Regions from separate parts of the Cytobacillus sp. SAFR-174 genome, predicted to be linked through region 2. Evidence: predicted binding sites of a transcription regulator. Region 2 holds the regulator's gene; the other holds the start of a gene.
The links. The regulator Rex, encoded in region 2, represses fermentation and respiration genes when NADH is low (regulators of the CRP and FNR family bind a similar motif). The targets are predictions, from matches to a motif close to TTGTGAAATATTTCACAA.
Positions count from the first base shown of each region.

Region 1: the regulator Rex is predicted to act here: its motif matches at 3,385-3,402, upstream of ACTHRG_RS08660 (TIGR04053 family radical SAM/SPASM domain-containing protein).

Region 1 covers NZ_JBQCMZ010000006.1:131,961-142,128, forward strand. Annotated here, with positions in the region: gene ric (iron-sulfur cluster repair di-iron protein) at 1-7, shown strand, start outside; gene moaA (GTP 3',8-cyclase MoaA) at 120-1,136, opposite strand; gene ACTHRG_RS08655 (Crp/Fnr family transcriptional regulator) at 1,422-2,123, shown strand; gene ACTHRG_RS08660 (TIGR04053 family radical SAM/SPASM domain-containing protein) at 2,154-3,281, opposite strand; gene ACTHRG_RS08665 (metal-sulfur cluster assembly factor) at 3,453-3,761, opposite strand; gene ACTHRG_RS08670 (alpha/beta fold hydrolase) at 3,833-4,600, opposite strand; gene ACTHRG_RS08675 (Cof-type HAD-IIB family hydrolase) at 4,881-5,699, shown strand; gene ACTHRG_RS08680 (hypothetical protein) at 5,823-5,975, shown strand; gene ACTHRG_RS08685 (DUF3813 domain-containing protein) at 5,978-6,163, shown strand; gene ACTHRG_RS08690 (BsuPI-related putative proteinase inhibitor) at 6,199-6,948, opposite strand; gene ACTHRG_RS08695 (YitT family protein) at 6,968-7,798, opposite strand; gene ACTHRG_RS08700 (DegV family protein) at 7,924-8,778, shown strand; gene ACTHRG_RS08705 (DUF3941 domain-containing protein) at 8,888-9,019, shown strand; gene ACTHRG_RS08710 (CvfB family protein) at 9,072-9,935, opposite strand; gene ACTHRG_RS08715 (YajQ family cyclic di-GMP-binding protein) at 10,093-10,168, shown strand, end outside.
Region 2 covers NZ_JBQCMZ010000025.1:4,142-14,309, reverse strand. Annotated here, with positions in the region: gene ACTHRG_RS20265 (DUF4317 domain-containing protein) at 119-1,303, shown strand; gene ACTHRG_RS20260 (VOC family protein) at 1,441-1,788, opposite strand; gene ACTHRG_RS20255 (hypothetical protein) at 2,023-2,355, opposite strand; gene ACTHRG_RS20250 (hypothetical protein) at 2,416-2,937, opposite strand; gene ACTHRG_RS20245 (hypothetical protein) at 3,546-3,749, opposite strand; gene groL (chaperonin GroEL) at 4,300-5,931, opposite strand; gene groES (co-chaperone GroES) at 5,993-6,277, opposite strand; gene ACTHRG_RS20230 (CPBP family intramembrane glutamic endopeptidase) at 6,569-7,294, shown strand; gene ACTHRG_RS20225 (YdiK family protein) at 7,339-7,530, shown strand; gene ACTHRG_RS20220 (redox-sensing transcriptional repressor Rex) at 7,554-8,198, opposite strand; gene moaC (cyclic pyranopterin monophosphate synthase MoaC) at 8,226-8,708, opposite strand; gene ACTHRG_RS20210 (ABC transporter ATP-binding protein) at 8,899-10,168, shown strand, end outside.

The sequences.
Region 1 (10,168 bases), on a different contig from region 2:
TATTTAAACACTCATTATCTGCAGCCAATATCGGCTGCAGATTTTTTGTGCATTCAAACGGCAAAAATAAAAGCCTGCCCGCTGTGCCTATTTCTCATGACACAGCAAAGCATGCTTTTTCATCCCCCAATATAGGACATTTCAATCTTTTTCCTGTTTGCAGCGGTTTCTTCTGTCCGTTCGTCTGAGTACCTGTCTTTTCTGCCATTCCAAATCTTAATAATCCGATCGGTAATTTCTTCGTCAGTAGCGCCTTTTCTCATAAATTCCTTTAAATCGTGCCCTTCACCATTAAATAGGCATGTGAAAATTTGGCCGTTTGCTGACAATCTTGAACGAGTGCAGCTTGAACAGAAGGATTCAGAAACAGATGTAATAAACCCAACATCTACATCGGTGCCTTTATAGCGGTACCGCTTAGCCACCTCTCCGAAATAATCCGGATCTACCGGCTCTAATAAATAGTGTTCCTTTAAGAGCTCATAAATCTCTTTTTTAGTTACTACCTCATCCATTTTCCAGCCGTTCGTGCTGCCGACATCCATGTATTCAATAAAGCGCAGCTGTAAGCCGTTATCTTTACAGAACTTAGCCATAGGGACAATTTCAGAATCATTCAGGCCTTTTTTGACGACCATATTGATCTTCACCCCAAGTCCTGCTTCTTTTGCTGCTTCAATCCCTTTAATGACTGGTTTGACACCCACATTGCGTCCGTTGATTTGTCCGAAAAGCTCATCATCCAGACTGTCAAGACTGATGTTAACCCTCAGCAGTCCTGCTTCCTTTAAGTCCTTCGCATGTTTGGGAAGCAATACGCCGTTGGTGGTTAGTCCAATATCTTTTAATCCCTCAATATCTGAAAGCATTTTGACAAGTTTAGGCATGTCCTTTCTCATAAGGGGCTCCCCGCCTGTTAACCTGATCTTCTCCACTCCAAGGCTTATGAAAATTTTAGCCAGCCTTTCAATTTCTTCATAGCTGAGCAGCTCGCTTTTTGGAAGAAAAGCAAAATCAGGACCGAAGATTTCTGCCGGCATGCAATATTGGCAGCGGAAATTACAGCGGTCAATGACAGAAATGCGCAGGTCTCTTAAAGGTCTATTCAATTTATCTTTAATAATCGTTTTAGCCATTTCGTTCAACTCCATTTAAAGAGTGACTTTATTAAGCTTTCTATACAGATGTATATTTTAGCCTTTCCCTTAAAATAACAGAAATAACCCAGTATCTCAAATTAAGGGCTTTTACTATTAGAACATACAATCGCTGCAATGTTAATAGGGAATTGCTGTTTATAAGTTAAGAGCGACCATTTCTATAGAAAATGCCACAATAAAGACACAAAAGCCGGCAATGTTTTCACTATACAAATGATATTATTGTGAGAAAAGACAGCTGTTTTATGAAGGAGGATTACCATGGCTCATACAGCCATTAAACAGACACATTCCATTGAGATTAAAGAGCTTCTTCATTTCGCTGACCGGCATATGAAAACACAGAAAGGGGCTTATATTTTTCAGGAAGGCATGGATGCTGATGAGCTATATATCATCCTTTCCGGCAAGATTCAAATCAGTAAGATAACAGCAGATGGCAGGGAACTCACCTTCAGGTTATGCGGAGAAAATGAAATCATTGGTGAGCTGACCTTATTTACCAGTGACCCAAAATATTTATTGAATGCTTTAGTTCTTGAAGCTGGTGAGGTAGCTGTGATAAAAAAAGATGTCCTGGAAAAGGAGATTTTTAAAAATAGTACTCTGGCCTATGAATTTATGAAATGGATGAGCGACCATTTCCGCAATACACAGACCAAATTCAGAGACCTTGTGCTTAATGGAAAAAAAGGTGCCCTGTATTCAACTCTTATCAGAATGACTAACAGCTATGGCGTAAAGGTGAATGGCGGCATACTCATTGATCTGCCACTTACGAATCAGGAACTTGGAAATTTTTGCGGCACCTCCAGAGAGAGTACCAACCGGATACTCGGCGAACTGAAGAAGGAAGGAATTATTTCAATTATGAATGGAAAAATTACAGTTAAAGATCTTCAGTATTTAAAAAATGAAATAGGCTGTGAAAATTGCCCTGCCGTATACTGCAGCATTGAATAGGAGTGCAGTCATGATGCACTCCTTATTCCTTTATGCTTTTGCTGCTTTCTTTCTAAGTGCCTTAGGAATATATACACAAAACGGTTCGCTCTCCATATAATCCCCTGTCATGGCAAATGCACGTGACCTTGATCCTCCGCACACATACCGGAATTCACATTGACCGCATTTCCCTTTGTATTTATCAGGATTTCTGAGATCTTTAAAAATGGGCGATTCCCTGTATATTTCAGCGAGGGGCTGTTCCCTTACATTTCCTGCTTTAACAGGCAAAAGCCCGCTTGGATAAACGTCCCCAATGTGTGAAATGAAAACAAACCCGTTTCCGTCATTTACTCCTTTAGGCGCCCTGCCTAAACCATCTATAGAACCCGTCAGCCCCTGCTGTGTAAGTGCATCGAGATATTGAATATCTTCATTTTGAGCTTTTGCTTCCTTCATTTTTTGCTGAATGACTACTCGGCGATAATGCTGGGCAGCTGTTGTCTTAATATCGAAGGAAACCTTTTTGCTTAAGTTATACAGCCATGTAAATACCTTCTCATGCTCAACCGGTGAGATCATATCTTTTTCCTGCCCTCTCCCTGTTGGGACGAGGAAAAACACACTCCATAGAACACATTTGAGTTCTTCTACAACCTTGGCCATCTCCTCCAGGTAATCGATATTATAGCGCGAGATCACTGTATTAATCTGGACTGGAATTTCAAGCTCGTGCAGATATTTAATCCTTTCAATCGTTAAATCGAAGGAACCGGAAGTCCCTCTAAAGTGGTCGTGAATTTCTGCATTTGGGCCATCAAGACTGAACGCCCATCGAGCTAAGCCGACCTGTTTGGCTTTTTCAATAGCTTCTTTTGTTACATTTGGTGTCGCACTGGGCGTCATGGAAACACGAACGCCCTTTTTTACCGCATATTCGGCAATGTCGAATACATCCTGCCTCATTAATGGATCTCCACCCGTAAACACAAGCATAGGGTTATTCATTTCCCTGATTTGGTCAATCAGGGCCTTCCCTTCTTCAAAGGAAAGTTCTCTCGGATCTCTCCTGTACTGTGCTTCCGCACGGCAATGCAGACATTTTAGCTGGCATGCCCTTGTTAATTCCCATATCACAATAAAAGGGTCTTTATTAAAATCCCTATCAAATCCCATTAGAAATGCCTCCTTGATGGCCTGACTCCCGGCCATTTGTCAACGCAAAGCAAACCATATTTTGTCTTTCCATTGTTATTATAGGATAATCGGCATGTGAAATAAGTGAACTACCTCACAAGGGCACAAAAAAAACAGCAGGAGATACTCCTGCTGTTTTGAGCTTAAATTTTACCGTACGCCAAGTGCAATTTTTGCATAGCGGGACATTTTGTCCTTGGACCAAGGCGGGTTCCAGACAATATTCACTTCAGTGTCTTTTACTTCAGGGATATCTGCCAGCGCTGACTTTACTTGTTCAACAATTGTGCCTGCCAAGGGACAGCCCATGGAAGTAAGAGTCATATCAACTATAGCTTTCCCTTCTTCTTCCATTTTCACATCATATACCAAGCCTAAGTTTACAATGTCTATCCCCAGCTCAGGGTCTACTACAAGCTCCAGTGCACCCATAATGCTGTCTTTTAAATCCTGATCCATATCTGCAGCACTCCTTCATTATTTACTATCTTTATCTTAACAAAAATTTAAATGAAATGAAAAAATACAGGTTATAAATGTTCCTCAAACCATTTAACTGTTTCAAGCAGCCCCTCCCTGCTGACTTTATGCCCCGCCTGTTCATCTGATATAAACAGGAGGTTTTCAGGTGAGTCACTATACAGGGGCTGAATGGTCTCATAAAATTGGTATGTATAGGAATAAGGAACAACCGGGTCCTTTTTACCATGCCAGAACATGAGCGGCCTTCCGCCAAGCTTTTCTGGCTGAAGGCTCAGATCCCGCTCCCTAAGGATTCTCAGAAGATCTGCCAGTTCTTCATTTGTGAGCGGAACCTTAATATTATTTTTCTTCAGTTCATCGAGCTGAAGCTGAGCAAACTTTTCATAATACGGCATACCCATAAGGCTAACTGCAGTTTTGACCCATTCATACTGTGTCAGGGCGCCCAAAGTGACTATTCCCCCCATGGAGGTGCCCACAAGTCCTATTCTTCCCTCATCAATCAGGTCCCAATCCTCATAGACATTCCTGATTATGTTCAATTCCGCAATGGTATTCAGAACAATATCCCAAAGCTTGAAGTTTAAATCGCTGCCTGATAAGCCCTCTGATCTTTCCCCATGAAATAAGGTGTCCGCCAGCACTACCCTAAACCCCTTTTCTGCAAGGAGATAGGCATAATGCAGATTATGTTCTTTGGCACTTGTAAAACCATGAACAAAAATGATAAAAGGCAGGGGTTCCCCTTTTATTTCCTGTCTGGCAAGTTCAAGAACAGGAATTTCTCTGATTAGCTTATGTTCAATAACAACCACAATTTTTCCTCCTAAACCTGTTGTACCAAGATGAACTTTTTTACAAAATTATAATAATATTGATAACATATATGTATAAAATGATTTTGTAAAAGCTTAAGCTCTTGTCTTTATGTAAATTCTTTCTATATTTTCAGTTTAACATGTGGACTTTTCTTTTCCAAAACCTTTACACTTAGAACAAAAGCGGGGCATACTTCAATATAAGCAATGCGCTGCAGTCCGCTGGCTGCAATTACATTATTATTATAAAAGTGCTGAGCGCTTAGAAGGAGATCTTATGGCTGAAAAACATTTAATTGCACTGGACCTTGATGGCACATTATTAAAAGATGACAAAACCATCTCTGCTAAAACTAAAATGATTATTCAAAAGGCACGTGAACAAGGGCATGAAGTAATGATTGCCACTGGAAGGCCATTTCGCTCGAGTGAAATTTACTATCGTGAAATGGATTTGACTACGCCGATTGTCAATTTCAATGGTGCATACATACATCATCCTAAAGACCATAATTGGGGTGTTTACCACACACCACTGCAAATGAACGTGGCAAAGGAAATTGTCGAAGCCGTTAATAGCTATACTATTCATAATATCGTGGCAGAAGTTATTGATGATGTTTATTTGCACTATCATGATGAGAAGCTTCTCGACATCTTCGGTTTTGGCGATCCGAATATTACGACCGGAGATTTGCGCAGTTACTTAAAAGATAATCCGACAAGCATGCTCATACATACTGATGAGGAGCATGTAAAATCCATCAGAAATCATCTTTCCGAAGTCCATGCAGAAGTAATTGACCACCGCAGATGGGCGGCTCCCTGGCATGTCATTGAAATCGTGAAAACGGGACTTAATAAAGCTGTTGGCCTCAAAAAAGCAGCCGATTATTTCCAAATACCGCCCGAGCGGATCATTGCTTTTGGCGATGAGGACAATGATCTCGAAATGCTTGAATTTGCAGGCTACGGGATTGCCATGGGCAATGCGATCGACCAGGTGAAAAATATTGCCAAAGAGGTCACATTAACCAATGAGGAAGATGGAATCGGCATTTATCTAAATGACTTATTAAATCTTAAAGCTCTTTAAGCAGCTGACCAAGAATAATTAATTTGAAACCATTAAATCCCCTTTTTAAATGCTTCCTTTAGAGCATACTAAAGATGAAGCAGCCCAATTGCGGCTTCAAACTCTTTCATGGAGGGGATTCGAATGGGTAAACGTAATAAATCAAAACGCTTCGTTCAACAGGGTGCAGATACTGTTAGTAAGCATGATGAGCGTATCCCGTACCACATGACCTATGCTGAGGCGGAAGCCCAAAAACTAGCAAATGTGAAAGAATCGTCCCTCGGAGGAATATAGCGATGGGAAACAGATTATTTCAGGAAGCCAGAAAATATGTGGAAATAGCCAAAAATTCTGCAGGCGAAGAAACTGTTTCCCGAGCGAAAAATGCTTTAAGTTCTGCATTTGCCAACTCCACTGCAGCTGAACAGGCACAGCTCCGGGAGATGCAGCAGGAACTTGAACAATATTCGCAGTATCGCTAAAAAAAGCTGGCGGCCTCAATGGCTGCCAGCTCTTTTTAACTGCTTTCCAGGATAACAGGAAAGGAGTTTATGATATCTCCGTTTACATTTTTTTCAAATAAATGCAAGACCACTGTTCCGTTTTCAGGGATGTTTTCAGAAGGAAGGCTTATTTTTATCCTAAAACTCTTCCAATCATTTGATGAAGCCACTATGGACTTTTCAGACTGCAGCTCATTATGGCCGTCTTCAACTGTATACCATAGCTTTCCGTTTTTTGGGCGAGCTTTAAATAATATGATATATTCCCCGTTCCTGCCTGAAACCTTTGCCTGGCTAAAGGAAGGATTTGGGCCCGGGATATAAACAGATGCTTCAGATTCAGGTTTTGTCTCCAGCTTTTTGCCATTTAAGTTTGATGCCAGAAGCCTGGCTTTTACTATGTACTCTCCCTCCTGAACTCTTTTCCCTTTATGCCTGTAATCCCACTGCTCTTCCCATACCTTGCTATCATCCGGGTTCACGGCAATGGTTTGGATAGCCTGTAAAAATGCTTTTCCTTCTGAGGAGGAATATACCTTTTCGCCTTTTTGAGTGAAAATCTCCACTTCATAAAACTGAGAGGATCCAAACTCAAAGCTCAGCGGATAATTGGCCTTATTCCTCAGAAGCAAATCGATCTTTAGTGTTTCCTGTCCTGCTTGAGGCTTTACATTAAAATCAAAAGGCATTTCCTTTACAGAAGCTTCAAAACTTTGCATAGGCATAGTGAAGATAATTACAGCAGCAGCCAAGAGCCGAAGCATCCTTCATCCCTCCATTCATTTAATCCCTGCGGAAGAAACCATATACACCCGTTGTTTGAACAATATTTGTAAAAGCATTCGGATCCACTTCTTTTATGATTCTTTCAAGGTCAAATAACTCATAGCGGGTGATGACAATCATCATCATTTCCTTATTTTCATTTGTAAAAGCTCCCTTTGCAGGAAAGGTTGTTATTCCCCTGACAAGATGGTCATGGATCGCTTTTTTCATTTCTTCGGATTTTTTCGTGATGATCAGAGCTGTAAGTTTTTCATGTCTGGTGTGGATAGCATCAATAACCCTGGTAGAAGCATAAAGGGTTACAAGAGTGTATAGCGCTTTTTCCCAGCCATACAAAAAACCTGCTGTAATAATAATAATGGCATTAAGAGTGAAGAAATATGTACCGACTGGTTTGTCTTTCATACGTGACAAGACCATCGCTATGATATCCATTCCTCCTGTGGATGCCCCCCATTTAAGTGTAATCCCTACACCTACAGCTGCTATGACACCTCCGAAAACGGCATTAAGCAAGATATCTTTTGATACGTGGATTACAGGTATCACTTCAAGGAAGAAAGACATCAGGAAGACACTAAAAAAACTATAAATCGTAAACGAACGGCCAACCTTTTTCCAGGCCAATATGGTAACAGGAATGTTCAGAATGAACAGCAATATCCCTGTTGATCCGAAATCACCCAGAATGCTTGATAAGAGCTGTGCCACCCCTGTAAAACCGCTTGCATATACATTAGCGGGTATCAGAAAAAAATTCATCGCGACAGCATTCAATATCGCGCCAATCAAAACAATAAAAACTTTCTTAGTTTCTAGCCAAACCATTTTTTACCCCCTGAATTTTTATAGTTTCTTTACCCCAATAAGGTGCATTTTCAACACAATTCATTGTTTTTTCTCCTTGATTTCTATAAACTGAATTCATATAGTTTGAAAGCAGGTGAAAGATAATGTCAGTAAAAATTCTAGCTGACAGTGCGTGTGACTTGCCGCTTAGCTTTTATAAAGAACATGGCGTCACACTTTTCCCGTTACAAGTCCAACTGAATGATGGAGAATATGAAGATTTAGTCACCATAGAACCTAAGGAAGTTTATAGAGCTATACGGGAAGGCCAAATGCCTAAAACATCTCAGGCATCCCCTCTTCTTTTTGAAGAAACGTTCAATAAAATGGCAGAAAACAATGAAGATGGCATTTATATTGCTTTTTCCTCCGAACTTTCGGGTACATATCAGACCGCTGTCATGATCCTTGAGCAAGTAAAAGAGAAATACCCCGATTTCCAATTAACCATCATCGATTCCAAGGCTGCTTCATTGGGATATGGATTAATTGTGAAGGCTGCTGCAGCTGCTGCGCAATCAGGCGCATCCAAGGAAGACCTCCAGAAAGTAATCGAATATCACTGCCGGAACCTCGAGAGCTTATTTACGGTAAATGATCTTGAATACCTCGCAAAGGGCGGCCGCGTTTCGAAAGCCTCGGCATTTCTTGGCGGACTTTTGAATATTAAACCTCTTTTAACAGTAGAAGATGGAAAACTTGTGCCGATTGAGAAACTGCGCGGCAAGAAAAAGCTGCTTCGCCGCATTATTGAGCTGATGAAAGAAAATGGGACTTCCTTTGAGATGCAGACTGTCGGCATCAGCCATGCCGATGATGAAGCCACAGCTCTTGAAATGAAAAAGCTGATACTGGACGAGCTTAATGCCAAAGAAGTATATATTACATCCATTGGCTCCGCAATCGGGGCTCATACAGGCCCAGGGTCTATAGCGATATTCTACTTTAAGCAAATTTAAACCATAAGTGCGGGATACATACTCCATTTCATTCTGACAGACAATATAACTGTACTTCAGTTATATTCCTGAAGGCTAAACCCATCAGTATGAAAGGAGTATTTTTATTATGCCGCATACTTCCGATAATGATAAGAAAGCGAAAGATAATAATGCACTTCTCCACGAAAAAAATATGATGCGCGAGAAAAACCGTAAAGCCGGGAAAAACCAATATTCCAAAAAGACAGATCATCTTTAATAATAAAACGGGCAAGCATTGGCTTGTCCGTTTTATTACTTTTTGCAGTTGATTAGTCTTTCTTAATATATGTCCAGCCTTCTTCCTGATAAATCCTGCCTTCCTTCATAAGCCGGCCCAAAGCTCTTTTAAAAGAAGCTTTGCTTAACTGAAAACGCTCCTGGATATCTTCCGGGGCACTTTTATCGCCATATGGCATCGCACCGCTTCGGCTTTCAAGATAAGAGATGATTTTTTCGGAATCATCATCAAGTGCTTCATGCTTTCTTGGAATGAGAGAAACATTCACTGTCCCATCTTCTTTCACATCAACTATGCGGCCTTCCACTTTCTCTCCAAGACGGGGCTCTCTTTTTCGCTGGGATTCATGGATAAAGCCTTTAAAGCCCTCAGCTGTATAAATCCAGCTTCCCACCTTTGCGGTTCTATAAATATGTCCGTGAATATTCTTATTATATTCACTTTTGGTTGCTTTAATTGAAATATCGGTAATGACAGGATCAGTAGCCATTTTTACATAAATTCTGTTATTCTTATTTACCCGGAGTGTAATGTATAATCTATCTCCTTCAATCGGCCACACAGCTTCGTGGACAGGAAGATCCTCCTCCCCAAGGAGCATGTCTTTCTGAATGCCAATATTGATAAATACACCGATGCCGGGCTTTACATCGCTTACATGTGCCCATCCATATGTACCAGCCTGAACCTCGGGAATGACAGTTGTTGCTGCGATTCTTCCCTGTGAGTCCATGTAAAGGAAAGCCTCAACCTCCTGCCCTTCTTCGAGCTTTTCATCCGTCTCATTCTGATGAAGAAGAACATCCTCCTCTCCATCTGTCAAAAAATAGCCAAATGCCGCTTCCCTTGAAACGATCAGCTTAACAGCACGGCCCAAATTCTCTTCTATAGCCATCTCTTTTCCTCCTTCTCAGCAGTAAACAGCAAATATTCATTATATTAAATCTTTCCCAAAAAAGATCACATAACTCCTAAAGTTGTTTGAACTGCTATATTTTACTATAATAAGGACAAGAAGTGAAACTTAAATTGTTATCGCCAAGGAGGCTGTCATGTCTAAAGAAAGCTCATTTGATATTGTATCTAAAGTTGACTTTTCTGAAGTAACCAATGCCATTAATATTGCCA
Region 2 (10,168 bases):
ATTAACAAGTCCCTTTTCAAAAAAGCGAAAATAACTGAGATTAATAATTTATAGAACTGATGTATTTTGTTATTCTAGTAAATATGCATATTGGGCAGTTTAGGAGTGGATTTTAACCGTGAACAAAAAAGACATTGCACAGATTCGGAAACAATTTAAGTTAAATAATGACTTACTAAAGATCTCAGATATTTTTAACGTCTATATTATGAAGGAATCAAGCGAGATATATCATTATGAGAGCCAGCCTTTTGAAATGCTGGATCAGGATCAGCAGGAGCTCTTTATGGACAACTTCAAAAAGATGCTTGGCGGCCAATTGGATGAAAAGCTCTTTGAATTAAAGTTTCAGAGGGATGCGGAAAACAGCAGTCAGCTCATCCTTCATCAAGGGCTGCTGACCAATGATGCTGAGGGCTGGACGGAACAAATGCTTCAGATTGTCGGCAAAATGCTGGGAGTCCGGCAATATGAAAAAGATATTGTTGTTACGTTCATTCGCGGAGAGTATCTAAAGCCTATGAAGCGCCGCAATCCAGAGGCCGAGGAAAGTGAACGGGATGCCGTTTATTCTCATCCCTTTATTCTCTGCAGCATCAATAACACGCAGGAACCGAAGAAAGAACTGCTTTTTGATTATGTTGAAAGGGAATTTAAATATCATTTTACCGTTGATCCGATTATCAACCTCAAGTCTCCCATTTCAGGGTTCCTATTCCCTTGCTTCACTGATCACGCGGCTGATGTCAATCACGTCCTGTATTCTGCAGGCAAGGTCCATGAGCCCGACCACCAGTTCATTGAGGACGTGTTAAACGGGGAAGAAACAATGACGGCGCAGGATGATAAAATCGTTTTTGAAGAAATTATTAAAGACGTCACAGGAGATCAGCTTAGCCCATCAACACTTTCCAGCGTATATGAAGAGATAAACCGGATGATCGTGGAAAACGAAGAGGATGAACCGCCGAAGCTGGATTCCAAAGACGTAGAACATGTTTTAAAGGTAAGCGGCATCGAAGACATTGATTCAGAAAAGGTCCAATCCGCTTATCAAAAAATCATCGATGATGACAAATATGAAATAAAAGCAAGCAGCGTCCTGCCCAAATACAATTCAAAATCAATCAAAATCAGCACAAAAGCAGCCAACATATCCATCTGCCCGCAGGATCTTAGATATGTAAGACAAATTAATTTTGACGGCAAGCGTTACCTGATGATCGAGGTGGAAGAAGATACCGTGATTGAAGGCTTTACGATGATTCCGGAAGCTTTTGGCGGGGGTCAGGATAAAGAATAAGCAGCGGCGATACCTTTCGAAATAAGTATACTATTTAAAAAAGGAATTTCCAGATAGGAATTCCTTTTTTGGCGTTATAAGCAGTTTAGGGGTTGAGACAAGGCGCCTGTCTCTATGTCTCTTTATTATCAAATACGCTATTTCTCCCAAAGCTCGACCAGTCTACCTTCAGGATCTTCAATCCAAATAAACTTTCCAAACTCACTAACCTCTTTTTCCTTAACCAGAGGTACACCAATTTGTTCTAGATGTGTAATCATCTCGTCTAGATTATGGACCTGGAAATTCAACATTACTTCTTGTTCTGTTGGAAAATAACTGTCCTTTTCTGCAAAGAAAGAAAAGATCGTCTCATTTCCTAATTGGGGGGTAATCACAGTCCCATTCCAATTATCTATTTCAATCTTCAGCACTTCACTGTACCATTTTTTCACAACATCAAGATTCTTGGTTCTCCAAAATATCCCGCCAATACCTTTTATCATTGTAACCAGCTCCTGTCTTTCTTTTTATTTTTCAATTACATTAGATATTCGAGATGTAATATTAAGCTCCTTCTTCAACTATACTGTCCTATTAGACTAAAAAGAGGCTTCCCACAAGTTTGCACAACTCATGAGAAACCTCTAATTTTAGTTGAGAAATAATAAGCCCTCTAAAATATTAAGGGGTTTGGGCGATGATTACATCATGCCGCCCATCTTTTGTGCGCTTTTCGCTTATTCAAACTTTGTTAAAGTACCTGAATACTGTACTTTCCACCAATCCTTATTTGCTCCATATTCAGTAATAGATTTTCTATAAATGGTACCATAATAACCATCGGATGTAGTAATAAAATGACTTGAAGGAGTTGACCCACTCATTTGATATTCCTGTTTTGAGTAATATCTGTATTCCATGTGGGCTCTTTGCACATTTAGAATAGATATTGATGGTTCAAAATTTGTTGTAGGTTGTTTTGCAGTTGGAATTGATGCAGCTCCTGCAGCTCCTACGATACCGAATGATAAACTTAATACGGTAATACAGCTAATAACTTTCTTTTTCATTTTTGCACCTCCAAAAATTTTTTATAACAAACTAATGGCCAATTAGTATGTAAACATTTTTTATAGTTCATCTTTTCCTTCTACATAAATAACTGTTGAACCTAATAATTCGTTATCAACATATGACTCTATTTTCCATTTCCCTTTTCTAAGCAATTTCAATTTAGCATAGAATTTCACAGCTAACTCACTACCAGGAAATTGTGGATCATCGGAAGTCAATTTCTCTATATTACTAGAAGTCAATAACTCTTTTTCCTTAGTTCTTTCATTTGTTCCAAAAATCTCTACTTCTTTTCCAATCAATTCCTCAGCTTTTTCCTGGTTTTCTATCCAAACTAACCAAGTATATGTATCTTCCTTTTCTACTTCAAAAGGCTTCTTAAATAAAGCGAATTTTTCCATCTCGCCAATTATTTCATAAGTCTTTTTATCAGAAAAACTCTCAAAACTAGCCTGTTTAATTGGCACTTGTGCTATGTTTTCAGTGCTCTTTTCCACATTTTTAACGTCTTTAGTTTCCTCATTGGAACAACCGGCAATAAATAAGGCAGCTAAAAGAGTATACAATAATTTCTTCATATTAAATTCTCCTCATCTCTATTCAATTAAATACTTATTAAACGCCCTTCAGATTTTAGAAATATCCTTTTCTGCACTTATTTTTCATGGCTAGTTACTTTCTACTAAAATTAAACAACATATGGAAAAATAGTGTAATTGATAAGAATAAAGACCTATTGTAATTCTGACAGTCTTTAATTTATATTTCGCTCATTTACGATAAAAAATATAACTATAAGCATACTTTTTACAAATAACCCCACTTCACTATACATAGGTTAAGCAATAAATAATCCTATAATTATTTTTATCTTAGGGCATATCTAATAATTAGAGAAAATCTGGAGAAGGTCTAAGAATCTTCCCGTTTTCAGAAGTAAGGATTACTTTCTTTAAATAGTAAAATAGAACCGTAAAACCATTTAAACGCAGCTGGGGAGTTATGGGGAACTACAAAGTAATATATAAAGATAAAGTTTATTAAGTGATTTATGTATATAAATCTGGTTATTGAGAGATTAGAGACCTTGACACAAAGCAAATTGAACTTGTCAATGTAAAGGATATTCAAGTAATTTTCGATAAAAATGCCCCTCTCGAGTGAGAAGGGCATTTTCAGTTTATTTCTATTTTGTTTTAAACCAGATCGTTTGTTCATTTCTTATTTGCCAGATAATTAATGGGTCATTATCATTTTCGTCAAGAAGTAAAACTACCCATTCTTCTGTTTTTGTGTCTGCCCCCGGTCCAGGTTCGAAGTTCCTCACCCTAACCCCTGATGTAGCTTTAACTATCTCTGCTGTTTTATGTGAATCTGTTATTGTTTCCACAAGTTTAATTTCATATAGTGTTTTCCCATACCACCAGTCATCATAAGTAACATTCCAACTTTCACCTATGTTTGAAGAGTAGCTTTGAGAGCCATATGGATTATTAATACACTGAGCTGCTCTTAACTTTGTTTTGTTCGGTGTTTACTACTTAAGCTTAGTATCTCGATTAACATAGTATCCACCACCAACACTTAAAGCAGAACAAGAATAAGTTAGCAAACCGACTTATGAATCCAGATTATCACGATGCCAATTTCATTTTCTGCAAAGAGAAAGCAAACTGATTTATTCAAAAGAACACTATCGTTCGAATGTAAAGGATATTAAGAAGACTTCTATTGAGAAGCATGCCACTCCAAATCTCTTTCGCATACACATGTTACAGAAAAAAGAAAAAGAATGCTGCCGAAAGGATTAAAAGACCATTTCAGCAACATTCTTCATATCACAAAATCGCAGATAATGTGAACGAAATGTGATTTTTTACTGATTGAAGGCTACCTCTGTAGCCCTCAATCCTTGGTATATCAACGTTTATGGGCAATGATTACATCATGCCGCCCATTCCACCCATGCCGCCCATGTCAGGCATTGCAGGGCCAGCATTTTCTTCCGGCTTGTCAGCAACAACTGCTTCAGTTGTTAAGAACATAGCTGCAACTGATCCAGCGTTTTGAAGAGCTGAACGAGTTACTTTAGTTGGGTCAACGATACCAGCTTCGATCATGTTTACCCACTCGCCAGTAGCTGCGTTGAAGCCTGTTCCAACTGCTTCGCGCTTTAAGCGGTCAACAATAACTGAACCTTCAAGGCCAGCATTGTGAGCAATTGTGCGTACAGGCTCTTCCATCGCACGAAGTACGATGTTGATACCTGTTGCTTCATCGCCTTCAGCCTGGATAGAAGCCACTTTGTTGTATACGTTTAGAAGGGCAACACCACCACCGGAAACAATTCCTTCTTCTACAGCTGCACGTGTAGAGTTAAGGGCGTCTTCGATGCGTAGCTTGCGCTCTTTCAATTCAGTTTCAGTAGCAGCACCAACTTTAACCACTGCCACACCGCCAGCTAGCTTAGCAAGGCGCTCTTGTAATTTTTCGCGGTCAAATTCAGAAGTTGTTTCTTCCATTTGAGTGCGGATCTGGTTCACACGGCCGCCGATTTGCGCGCTGTCTCCAGCACCTTCAACGATCGTCGTGTTTTCTTTAGAAACAACCACTTTAGAAGCGCGTCCTAAAGAATCGATTGTAGCAGATTTAAGGTCACGGCCTAACTCTTCAGTGATTACTTCACCGCCAGTCAGGATCGCGATATCTTCAAGCATAGCTTTACGGCGGTCACCGAAGCCAGGAGCTTTAACCGCTACTGCATTGAATGTTCCGCGAAGCTTATTTACTACTAGTGTAGCAAGTGCTTCACCTTCAACATCTTCAGCTACAAGCAATAATGGCTTGCCTTGCTGTACAACCTGCTCAAGTACAGGAAGGATTTCCTGGATGCTTGTGATCTTCTTATCAGTGATTAAGATATAAGGGTTTTCAAGAACCGCTTCCATCTTATCAGAATCTGTCACCATGTATGGAGAAGCATATCCGCGGTCGAATTGCATACCTTCTACTACATCAAGCTCAGTTGTGAATCCTTTAGATTCTTCGATTGTGATAACACCGTCGTTGCCAACGCGCTCCATTGCTTCAGCGATCAGCTGGCCAACTTCATTGTCAGCAGCAGAAATCGCAGCAACCTGTGCGATGGATTCTTTGTTTTCGATAGGTTTTGAAATAGCTTTTAACTCTTCAACAGCGGTAGAAACCGCTTTTTCAATTCCTTTGCGGATGCCCATTGGGTTAGCGCCTGCAGTTACGTTCTTAAGGCCTTCACGGATCATTGCCTGAGCAAGAACAGTTGCAGTTGTTGTACCGTCACCGGCAACATCGTTTGTTTTGCTTGCTACTTCAGCAACAAGCTTCGCACCCATGTTTTCAAAAGCATCTTCAAGTTCGATTTCCTTTGCGATTGTCACACCATCATTAGTGATTAATGGAGAACCGAATTTCTTCTCAAGAACCACGTTGCGTCCTTTAGGTCCAAGAGTTACTTTTACCGCATTTGCAAGGGAATCTACACCGCGAAGCATCGCGCGGCGGGCTTCTTCACTAAATTTAATCTCTTTAGCCATTGATAAAAACCTCCTCAAAAATTTTAGCTTTATCTTTTAATAATCTTCGTCTGATCGGCGCTTAGCCAATTACAGCAAGAATGTCATTTTCACGTAAAATTAAATATTCTTTGCCTTCATACTTCACTTCAGTACCAGCATATTTTGAGAAGATGATACGGTCGCCGTCAGCAACTTCAAGTGCAACACGCTCACCATTTTCAAGAACGCGGCCAGTTCCCACAGCTACAACTTTGCCTTCTTGAGGCTTCTCTTTAGCAGTGTCCGGCAGTACGATGCCGCTTGCAGTTTTTTCTTCAGTTTCAACAAGCTCGATAATGATTCGATCACCTAGTGGCTTTAACAAGTGAAACAACCTCCTCAAATAATATGTAAATATTTTTATTTATTAGCACTCTCTCTATTTGAGTGCTAACACAATTATTATATTAATGAATCTCATTTCTATTTGCAAGGGTGAAGCTTAAATTTTTTATAAAAAAATTCATTCGCGCATGCACGCTATATTTCGACACAAGTCATCTTTACCATAGTATTTTCCTGCTTGGGTGTGCTGATATTTGAAACCCGCTCCTTATAAAGAGTACAATGACTTTAGGACTTGTTTTCCAACACTCAGATTAAGGAGTAAAACATTTTGAAAAAGGAATACTGGATTATATTAATCGCCTATATTGCCATGCAGCTTTCAAGCTTATTTGGCGTTCCGCTCGTTTTATTAGCTGCCGATGCCCTGGGACAGAATCCGGAGAATATGCAGATTCTGGCTGTTGCCTATTGGCTCGTGATCAGTTTCACGATAACGCTGATCATTACACTTCTATTACTAAGGAAAGAAATGAAACGGGGACTGGATAGGGATGCCTCTTCTATAGCAGGCTCAGTGGGCTGGGCTATTGGAGGCATATTTTTGGCCCTGATCGCTCAAGCTACTGCTGCAAGCATCGAAAACCTGATCGGCATTGAAATGGGATCTGAAAATACACAGCAGATTATCCGGATAATTGAAGCATCGCCAATCGTCATTTTAATCAGTTCCGTCATCGGGCCCATCCTTGAGGAGATCGTCTTTAGAAAAGTTATTTTCGGCTCTCTTCACAAGCGCTTCAACTTCTTCCTTTCGGCCCTGATCAGCTCGGTCATTTTTGCACTTGCCCATTTTGAGCCTGAACATGTACTGTTATACTCAGCAATGGGATTCACCTTTGCCTTCTTATATGTCAAGACAAAGCGGATCATCGTGCCGATTTTTGCCCATGTGGCGATGAACACCTTTGTTGCGGTTGTCCAGCTGAATCAGGATAATATGCAAAAGTGGTTAAAGGAAATGGAAAACATGCAGAGCTTTATCAGCTTTTTCTAGCATAGCGAAATGCTGTGGAGTTTTAAAATTACTGGGGGATTATCATGAGAAGTACACCTTTGTTTTCAGGCTTTATTTACATCCTTCTCGGATGCCTTTTCACCTTTATAGCCATCCAGAATACCCAGCGGGAAGAAAGCTGGGGATTCTTTACTTATTTTCTGATGCTAATTGCCACATTTGATTTTGGCACCGGTCTCCGCTTGATTGGTCAGCATTTTAAAACGAAAAAATGAGCCCGCAATAGGCTCATTTTTTTTTACACTTCTTCAGGATAATTTTTCAGAAAATAAACCAGTGACTGCAATTCCACTGCCAGATCGATATGGTGAATCCGAATCGAGGACGGTACAGTGAGCCTCGCAGGTGTAAAGTTAAGGATTCCTTTTATTTTCGCATTCACCATCCGATCGGTAATCGTCTGGGCAGGCGGTGCAGGCACTGTTAGAATCGCCACCTGAATATTATTTTTAACAATCACTTCTTCAAGGTCATCCATATGATGGACCGGCACATCACCGATTTTCGTGCCAACCTTACTCTCATCCACATCAAATGCCACTTCTATTTTTGTATTATTATTTTTAAGAAAATTATAGTTAAGAAAGGCCGTTCCTAAATTCCCTACCCCAACCAAAGCAACTTTCGTAAGCTCGTCCTGGTCAAGAGTCTTCCGAAAGAAGCCCAGCAGGTAGTTCACATTATAACCATATCCCTTTTTCCCCAACGCACCGAAGTACGAAAAGTCACGGCGAATCGTGGCAGAATCCACTTTAACCGCCTCACTCAATTCTGCTGATGAGACTCTTTGTTTGCCGGAGGAATGAAGGTTCTTTAGGAAGCGGTAATATAAAGGCAGCCGTTTAGCTGTTGCCTGCGGTATCTTAATTGGTTCATTGGCCATTCGTCCATCCCCATTTCTTATGATGAATTAATTTCGTTTAAAATCTCCGTTTTTGCCTCCAGTTTTCTCTATTAAAAAGGTTGGCCCAATTACCATTCCTTTATCTACAGCCTTGCACATATCATAAACGGTCAGCGCACAGACAGAAGCAGCTGTTAACGCTTCCATTTCCACACCCGTATTTCCTTTTGTTTTAACAGAAGCCGTAATGATGAGGACGTACTCTTCCTCTTCTGCTTTCCATGAAAATGAAATGTCCACACCCTTTAGCGGCAGCGGATGGCACATCGGAATAATGTCCCAAGTTTTCTTGCTCGCCATAATGCCTGCAGTTTGTGCAACAGCGAGTACATCCCCTTTTTTCATGGAGTTGGAAGTGATCTTCTCGTATATCTCCTGATTCACCGTAATACTTGACTGAGCGATGGCCGTCCTTGACGTCTCAGGCTTATCGCTGACATCCACCATTTTTGCCCTGCCCTCTTGATTAAAATGAGTAAAATCCGCCATTAAAAACACCTCTCTTCAAAATCATACACTATTTTTCCGTTACTTTGTATGTGCTTTGTAAGGTTCTTCACATATTTATTTACCTTTTTTTATGATTTAATGCCCTTCATGCGTGCTTATAGTCCTGTCTCCTTTATTGCCGAACATATATGAATGAGTTACACTTACTCTATACCCGAGGTGAAAGAACATGATACTATTACAAGTCAATCAGCTGGCAAAAAGTTTTGGCGCTGATCCCATTTTAACGAATATAAAGCTTGAAGTACAAACCAGGGACCGGATTGCCCTTGTAGGGCGCAATGGAGCAGGAAAATCCACCCTTTTAAAAATAATTGCCGGACACATGGCATATGATTCCGGTGAGATTATAAAGCCAAAGGAAGTAACCATTGGATATCTTGCACAAAATACCGGCCTGGAATCGGAATTATCCATTTGGGATGAAATGCTGACTGTTTTCAGTCATTTGCAGAAGCAGGAAAAACAGCTCCGCAGCCTTGAAGAGCAAATGGCAAATCCTGATATCCTTAATAATTCTGATGCCTACGAACGCGTATTGAAAGATTACGACAAACTTCAGGTTGATTTCAAAGAAAATGGCGGCTATCAATATGAAGCAGATATCCGCTCCATTCTCCATGGACTCAATTTCAGCTCATTAGGCTATGATACTAAAATTTCGTCATTGAGCGGCGGACAGCGAACAAGGCTGGCCCTTGGTAAACTTCTGCTCACAAAGCCTGATATTTTAATTCTGGATGAGCCTACCAACCACCTTGATATTGAAACATTATCTTGGCTCGAACAATACCTGCAGGGATACAGCGGTGCTATTCTAATCGTATCACATGACCGGTACTTCCTTGATAAGGTCGTTTCCCAGGTTTACGAGATTTCCCGCCACCAAATAAGAAAGTACCCCGGAAACTATAGTTCCTATTTGGATCAAAAAGCGGCTAATTTTGAAAAAGAAATGAAGCAATTCGAGAAACAGCAGGAAGAAATCGCTAAGCTGCAGGACTTCATTCAGCGAAACCTCGCCCGGGCCTCCACAACCAAAAGGGCACAAAGCCGCAGAAAGCAGCTGGCCAGAATGGATGTTATGGACAGGCCTCTAGGAGACGAGAAATCAGCTTCTTTTGGGTTTGACATCGAGCGGCAGTCGGGCAATGAGGTTTTAAATATACATTCTTTAGCTATAGGCTACGATGAAAAAGTGAGCGAAAATATTTCAATGCGGCTGGCAAGAGGCGACAGCATTGCACTTGTAGGACCAAATGGAATCGGCAAATCCACATTGCTTAAAACCATCATTAAAAAAATCCCTTCTTTTGCAGGGGAGATTCAGTACGGTTCCAATGTGACAATTGGCTACTATGACCAGGAACAGGCAGAGCTCACAAGCAACAAAAGAGTCCTGAACGAATTATGGGATGAATACCCGCTGAAACCGGAAA